2 regions of the Salinicoccus sp. ID82-1 genome follow, and region 2 is predicted to be linked to the other one. Evidence: predicted binding sites of a transcription regulator. Region 2 holds the regulator's gene; the other holds the start of a gene.
What was found. The regulator CtsR, encoded in region 2, represses protease genes until heat stress. The targets are predictions, from matches to a motif close to ATGGTCAATAAAGGTCAAACA.
Positions count from the first base shown of each region.

Region 1 (4,029 bases), on a different contig from region 2:
GAACTGCCCGAACGGCTCAGGGAAATCGCACGGCTGCGTGTGGAACATCAGGATGTGTCTTTGAAGGAGCTCGGAGAAATGGTGTCGACAGGCACCATTTCAAAGTCCGGCATCAACCACCGGTTGAGAAAGCTGGATACCATCGCAGACAAGCTGAGAAGCGGCGAAGAGATCATATTCAAATAAAAACGCGTGTACTTATAATCAAGTACACGCGTTTTGCCGTTTCAGATATGATCAGTCGGAGACCGTCTTCTTCTTGTCTTCAAGGTCGAAAATATTCTCAAGCGCGATTTCCAGAGTAGGGAAAACAAATTTGAAGTCATTTTCCATCAGGACTTCCGGCAGTACATACTGGCCTTTAAGAACCAGAATGGATTGTTCCCCGAGAATCTTTTCAATCAGAAAAGCCGGTGTCTTGAAGAAATCCGGACGGCCAAGCGCGGAACTCAGATATTTGGAGAAAGTTTTCTGTCTCAACGGCATCGGTGCTGTCATGTTGACTGGACCTCTGATGCTCGAATGTACGCCGGTATAGAGGAGGGCATTGAGCACATCGTCGATATGGATCCAGCTGTACCACTGTTCCCCGCTGCCAAGAGGTCCGCCCGCACCCAATCGGTATGGTATGCTCATTTTCGGCAAGGCACCTTCCTTTGAATCAAGGATGAGTCCGAAGCGGGCACAGACCACCCTGACGCCGAGGTCCTCGAATTTTTTGGCTTCATTTTCCCATGCAGTCACTACAGTCGATAGGAAATCATGCGCTGCAAACGTATCCGATTCCGTATAGCGTACGCTTTTGCTCGCAGGATAGTAATTGATGCCGCTGGCACTGACAAGCGCACCCGGTGTGACTTCAGCCTGTGCCGCATAGCGTCTGAGCATGCGTGTCACATCCATTCTTGAATTATAGATGGCTTCCTTATGTTCATCCGTCCACTTATCCTGGAGTGAAGCCCCGGCAAGGTTGTATATGACATCAACTTTAAGCGGCATCTCATCCATCCATGCATCATCCTCCGGATGATCCGGGTCGTACTTTACATAATGGACATATGGATGATCGGAAGTGCGCTCGCTGCGGGTGAGTATATAGACATGATCGTATTCCTGCTTCAAAATCTCTGTCAGCCTTGATCCGACAAATCCTGTGCCGCCCGTAATCAGTACATTCATATCATCACGCTCCTTAATGTGATTATAACCTCTACGCACAGATCATAACCGATTTTTGGTCAAAAAAATAAAAAAGCCGGAAAATCTTCCGGCTTTTCGGGCAGTCCTCGACTAGCCCTGGAGTTTTTCAGGCTCCATGACTTCATCGACAAGACCGTATTCTTTTGCTTCTTCTGCTGTCATGAAGAAGTCGCGATCCGTATCCTTCTCGATTTTATCGAGAGGCTGATCCGTACGTTCAGCAAGAATCTTATTGAGCTTCTCACGTGTTCTCAGAATGTGCTTGGCTGCGATTTCGATTTCAGTCGCCTGACCTTGCGCACCACCGAGTGGCTGGTGGATCATCACTTCAGCGTTCGGCAGGGCAAACCTTTTGCCTTTGGCGCCTGCTGCCAGCAGGAAGGAACCCATGGATGCCGCCATACCGAGACAGATTGTCTGTACGTCCGGCTTGATGTGCTGGATTGTATCGTAGATTGCCATGCCGGCTGTAACGCTGCCGCCTGGTGAGTTGATATATAGGAAGATATCCTTTTCAGGGTCCTGAGCCTGCAGGAAGAGCAGCTGGCTGACTACGGAGTTTGCAACATTGTCATCGATGCCCGTACCGATCATGATGATCCTGTCCTTCAGCAGTCTCGAGTAGATGTCATAAGCACGTTCCCCGCGGTTTGTCTGTTCAATAACTGTAGGAATGAGATTCATTGTATTACCTCCTGGTATTGTGTTTGGCTTTCTTTCACTGATTCAGTTATACCATATTAGTCAAATAAGGTCAAAAGAAACACTTTGTGTAGAGAAGAGTAAAATTAAGGCTTTAATTCATTCTTATTTATTGCTATACTTATATTTGCTTTATTGCGTTCCGAAATATAATTTAATCATACCCCCGTGGTGTAATGGATAACACGTAAGATTCCGGTTCTTGAGATGGGAGTTCGATCCTCTCCGGGGGTGTTAGATCGAGGTGGGCCGTGTGAGTGGCGAACTTGAGGTTATGGAAGCTCCAGATAAAGTCCTTAGCGAAGATTTTGTGCGCGATGTATTCTACATTGCCGTCAATTGTGGCAAGATGCTGCTGGAAAGTGGAGCTGAAACATATCGGATTGAAGATACGATGCTGCGCATCGCATCCAGTTACGGTATTGAAAATGCCCAAGTATTCGTCACTCCCACGGTCATTATTTTTTCCATGAACGATTATGCGCTCACACAGACGGTACGCATCGATGAACGGGCCAACAATCTGGAGAAGATAATGAGCGTCAATGAGCTGTCGAGGCGTATTTCGGCAGGTCTGCCACTCAAGCGGGCAATCAGCAGTCTGGAAAAAATCCATAATACCGATTTTTTCCCCTTCTGGCTGGTTGTTCTCTCCGGTGGTGCCATCGGTTTTCTATTTCTGCTGCTTTTCGATGGTACAGCCGCCGACTTGCCGGCTGCTTTCATCGCCGGTGCCGGTGGGGTTTTCATCATGGAAGGCATCCAGCGCTATACAAGGGTCAAATTCTTTACTGAATTCTTCGCTGCCCTCTATATAGCGGTTGTTTCGATTGCGCTTGTCGAAAGCGGTTACGGCACCATGCTCGATACCATCATCATTGCCGGTGTCATGCCGCTTGTGCCTGGAGTACTGATTACGAATGCAATCCGGGAGATGATCCGCGGCCACCTGATGGCCGGCGTGATCAAAGGCGCGGAAGCCGCTCTGACGGCCATTGCCATCGGTGCAGGCGTCGGTCTGGTATTCCTGCTGGTATAGGAGGCGCACGAATGATCTATTTCTATCAATTTGTACTGAGCTTCTTCGCTTCTGCAAGTTTCGGCGTCCTCTTCAATGCGCCGAGGAAGGCACTGGCCAGCTGCGGCGTTACAGGGGCATTCGGCTGGCTTGTCTTCTACGCTTGCCGGGAAGCCGGGATGGATCTGATCCTGGCTACGTATCTGGGTGCAATCGCACTATCCATGATCGCAATCTTCTATTCACGCCATAAAAGAATGCCGATCATTGCGTTCATCACCTGCGGCATCATTCCGCTGGTGCCCGGCGGCCTTGCATATAATGCCATGCGTCACGTTGTACTGAAAGACTATATGACTGCTTTGGAGTATGGATTTGAAGCCGCACTGATTTCATTGGCCATCGCGATGGGCATCATCAGTACCGAAATGATCGATCAGGTATTGCAGGCAGTCAGAAAGAAACTGAAAAAAGAAAGGGTATGAATATGCTGGAACTGACATATTATACAAGAAAGAAATGTCCTTTATGCGATGAAGGAAAAGAACAGATCAACCTTGCACTGTCCGAACTCAGGTACAATGATGTCCAGATGAGGACTTTGGATATAGATGAGGACGAAGTGCTGCAGGAGGAATACATGATTCGTGTACCTGTGCTGATGCATGAAGGCAATGTCGTCCAGGAAGGCATCATCGATTTCGCCTATGTCTATGATTACTTGAAGACCCACCTGGGTAAATAACAGAATAGCGAAAGATAAATAATTGCATTATTTAATATGTATGATATATTAAGTGTGTAATTATTTTTTGTCCCTAGTGGGACGTAATACGTCTCACTTTAACGAGAGGTGTTGAGTCTCATGTGGCAAAAGCTATTGGACATCCAGAAACGCATAGCGCCGGAAATCATCATGGAATTGCAGAAACGCTCAAGCATACTGAAGCAGATTGAATCGCATCAGCCCATCGGACGCCGGACACTTGCCAGACAGCTCAACATGACGGAAAGGGTTCTGAGGAAGGAAGTGGATACACTTCAGAATCTCGACCTGATTGTCATTGATAAAAAAGGCATATCCATTTCCCGAGCGGGTATTGAAGTAT
Region 1 covers NZ_JAGFLY010000003.1:234,543-238,571, reverse strand. Annotated here, with positions in the region: gene whiA (DNA-binding protein WhiA) at 1-186, shown strand, start outside; gene J4760_RS09000 (TIGR01777 family oxidoreductase) at 238-1,179, opposite strand; gene clpP (ATP-dependent Clp endopeptidase proteolytic subunit ClpP) at 1,291-1,884, opposite strand; tRNA gene J4760_RS08990 (tRNA-Arg) at 2,065-2,136, shown strand; gene J4760_RS08985 (threonine/serine exporter family protein) at 2,156-2,941, shown strand; gene J4760_RS08980 (threonine/serine exporter family protein) at 2,953-3,405, shown strand; gene J4760_RS08975 (glutaredoxin family protein) at 3,408-3,665, shown strand; gene J4760_RS08970 (sugar-binding transcriptional regulator) at 3,786-4,029, shown strand, end outside.
Region 1: the regulator CtsR is predicted to act here: its motif matches at 1,941-1,961, upstream of clpP (ATP-dependent Clp endopeptidase proteolytic subunit ClpP).

Region 2 (4,029 bases):
CACTTCTTCTTTCACTTTCTCTTCAGTGATATTGAAGGATGCGAGTACTTTGGCTGCAATGCCTTCATTTTCTTTGACCAGGCCGAGCAGCAGGTGCTCTGTGCCGATATTGGAGTGTTTGAGGTTGATTGCTTCTTCCTGTGCATAAGCGAGCACTTTCTGCGCTCTTTCAGTTAATCTGCCAAATAGCATATTATTCCCCTCCTAGTAATTGTCTCATCAGCGTCGCACGCTCTTCTTCCACAGCGCGCTCCAGTGATGCTATTTCTCTATTCTGCTCATTCAGGCGCATTTTGATGAATGCAGGCTGAATCAATTGAATCCATTTCTGGAATTGAAAATCTTCATGTTCCATCAGCTCGAGGTCGATTCCGAGTTTGATATCACTCAGGCATTTGGCCGCTTCCTTGAGCGGCAGCTTATAGGCGTGCTTCAGGAGACCGTATGAACGGTAGACCGAATCCTTCACTTCAATCAGATGTTCACTTTTGAACTGTGAGCGCATCTCGATCTCCTCTTCCACAATCCGTTCCTTCAATTCATCTAGGTTGCTGATGATTTCTTCTTCCGTCTGGCCAAGGGTCAGCTGGTTGGAAAGCTGGTAGATGTGGCCGAGCGGAATGGATCCTTCCCCGTATATACCTCTCAATGTAAAACCGAAGCGGCTCAGATTCGCCGCCAGCGTCTGAATTCTGCTGCCGAACGTCATGGCCGGCAGATGCAGCATGACCGAAGCCCTGAGACCGGTACCGATATTGGTCGGACATGCTGTCAGATAACCATACTGGTCGTCGAATGCATAGCTCACTTCAGCTTCTATTCTATCATCAATTTCATTCGCTTTACTGTAGAGCGACATCAGGGGCATGCCGACACCCATTGTCTGAATGCGCAAGTGGTCTTCCTCATTGATCATGATGGAAACCGATTCTTCTTCATTGATGTAGCTGAGCAGTCCCCGCTTTGTGAACAGTGGACTGATCAGATGCTTTTCAACAAGCAGTGCCTTGTCCTCAAACTGAAGTGCGTCCATCTGTATACGTCTGTACCCTGTCAGTGTACCATCCAATCTATCCAATACAGGTGCAAGATGGGCTTCGTCATTCATCATATGGGGAAAAGGCAGATTGCTGATATTTCTGGCCAGCCTGACCCGTGTCGACATCTCGACAGGCAGCTCTTTTACATTCTGCATCCATGGGCTGATATGGTTATATTCCATTGCTGTCACCTGCCTGTTCCAGTGCTCTGATTTCATCCCTTACAATGACCGCTTCCTCGAATTCCTGAGTTTCGACCAGCTGTGCCAATCTTTCCTTCAGCTCTTCTATTTTTCGCTTGGTCTGCAGATGCGCCCGTGACTTCATCGGTACTTTGCCGATATGTTCCGACTGGTGGGCCTGTACACGGCTGATGATGTCAGGCACCTGTACTTCGAATGCATCATAGCAGTCCGGACAGCCGAACTTGCCCATATGGACGATGGTGTTGATCGTCGAACCGCATGTTTCGCACTGTTTCGGCTGCTGCTTTGCCTGGTGCAATGATGGATGCTGGGACAGTGACTGCAGCAGCTTCTGAATGTTGAATGTATCATCCGGATAGCTGAAATCATTTTCAAATGAAGCATTGGCGCACTGCTCACAAAGGAACTTTTCCGTCTTTTCGAGACCGTTGCCCTTTGATATGTGGATCGTCGCTTCCCTTTCGTTGCAGGATTCGCACTTCATCCGCTCACTCCTCACTGTAGAGAATGACGTCGATCACCCTCGTCAGAATATTTGCCCTGAGGCGGTCACGATATGGCAGGTCGAGCATGAGGCTCTCCCTTTCCAGTACCGCATCTATGATCTTTGCTTCTTTTCGTGTCACCACTTCGTTCTCCATCAGGGACTGGACGATGCGATTGGCATTCTGCTGCGAGATGCCGTCCCCGATCAGCTGCTTCAGGCGTGCCAGATAATCGGATTTGGAATGTGTTTCGACTTTCGTAATCCGGATGTATCCGCCGCCACCTCTTTTGCTTTCGACGGTGTAGCCATGCTCATTAGTAAAACGGGTCTTTATTACATAGTTCAGCTGTGAGGGGACACAGTCGAACTTCTCAGCGATATGCGCACGCTTGATTTCGACGACTTCACCGCCGGACTGCTCGATGAGCTGTTTCAAGTACTGCTCGATTATATCCGACATATTGCGCATTTCATCACCCCTTTTGACCTTCTTTGACTATAATTATATATCCTATGATTGAATATGGCAAATGGAATGTTTTGCAAATTCGCTCTTTATTTCTGTAACCGTTTGCATTATAATTAATCAGGATGTTCCATCAATCTTACATATACAGAAGGAAACAGTCTATTATATAATGTACAAAAATTATCAATTATGAGGTGACAGATTTGAATATTCTTATGGGTATCGTCGGGATTGCGTTTACATTCTTCCTGGCGTGGATCGTCAGCAGTGACCGCAAGCGTGCTTTCAGCAAATGGAAGAACATACTGATCCTGCTCGCCATCCAGTTGCTACTTGCCTTCCTTCTACTTTCCACTGGTGCCGGTGAAGCACTGATTGGCGCACTTGCAACCGGCTTCAACGCATTGCTCGGATTTGCAGCTGAAGGTGTCGCATTCGTCATGGGTGACCTGACAACACTTGGCGACGGTTCTGCAGCCGACGTATTCTTCTTTAACGTATTGCTGCCGATCATCGTTATTTCCGCTCTGATCGGCATCCTGCAGTTCACAAAGATTTTGCCATTCATCATCCGCGGACTTGGCTTCCTGTTGACCAAGATCACAGGCATGGGATATCTTGAATCCTATAACGGTGCCGCTTCCATGATTCTTGGCCAGTCCGAAGTATTCATTTCACTCAAGAACCAGCTGCCGCATCTGCCTAAGCACCGTCTCTATACATTGTCTGCACAGGCGATGAGTTCGGTTTCACTGTCCATCGTCGGCGCATATATGACGATGCTTGAACCACAGTACGTGGTTACAGCAATTGTACTCAACCTGTTCGGTACATATGTCATTGTACATATCATCAATCCATATGATGTGACGGAGACTGAAGACGCTGCAGACGTGGATGATAATCCAGACGCAGGGAAGTCATTCTTCCAGGTTCTGGGTGACTACATCATGGATGGTGCGCGTGTTGCACTGACTGTTGCAGCAATGCTGATCGGTTACATTGCGCTCATTGCCATTCTGAATGAAGCATTCCTGCTCATCCCTGGCATGAGCATCACCTTCCAGGACGTTCTCGGCTACATCTTCATGCCAATCGCATTCCTCATTGGTATTCCGTGGTCTGAAGCCCAGCAGGCGGGTGCCCTGATGGCAACCAAGCTGATTACGAATGAATTCGTTGCGATGCTCGACTACACTGCCATTGCAGAAGAGTTCAGCCGCAAGTCCCAGGCGATGGTTTCCGTATTCCTGGTATCATTTGCGAACTTCTCAAGTATCGGTATCATTGCGGGCTCCGTCAAAGGTCTGCATAATGAAAGCGGCGATAAAGTTGCGCGCTTCGGTCTGAAGCTTGTCTACGGTGCTTCCCTTGTCAGCGTTCTGACAGCAGCGGTTGTCGGTTTCTTCGCATAACAATTACAGAGTAAGAATAAAAGACAGGCCCGCGGGTCTGTCTTTTTTATTTACGGATTATAATTTCCATCCGTCCTATTAATCATCGGCAGTCAATAGAGCCTCCTGATTCAAAATACGGATCACACGGTGATCTTCTTGTTCAATCCATCCCGCATCTTCGAACTTGGCAAGTTTCCGGCTGATCGTTTCAGGTGTGGTTCCAAGGAACGAGGCAAGATCCTTCCGTGACATGGATAGCTTGAAATCTGTAGATTCATTTTCCTCCACTTGTTGAGCCAGATAGGAAGCAATACGTGTCTCTATATCTTCTGTGACAAAACTTGTCATTTGAAGTTCTGTCCGTTCAAGCCGATTTGAGAACTCACTCAGTATTTTCAATGAAATGTCCGGAAATTTCCTTAGGAGTAAG
Region 2 covers NZ_JAGFLY010000002.1:62,135-66,163, reverse strand. Annotated here, with positions in the region: gene J4760_RS05870 (ATP-dependent Clp protease ATP-binding subunit) at 1-192, opposite strand, end outside; gene J4760_RS05865 (protein arginine kinase) at 194-1,222, opposite strand; gene J4760_RS05860 (UvrB/UvrC motif-containing protein) at 1,212-1,730, opposite strand; gene J4760_RS05855 (CtsR family transcriptional regulator) at 1,735-2,202, opposite strand; gene J4760_RS05850 (NupC/NupG family nucleoside CNT transporter) at 2,406-3,617, shown strand; gene J4760_RS05845 (Crp/Fnr family transcriptional regulator) at 3,696-4,029, opposite strand, start outside.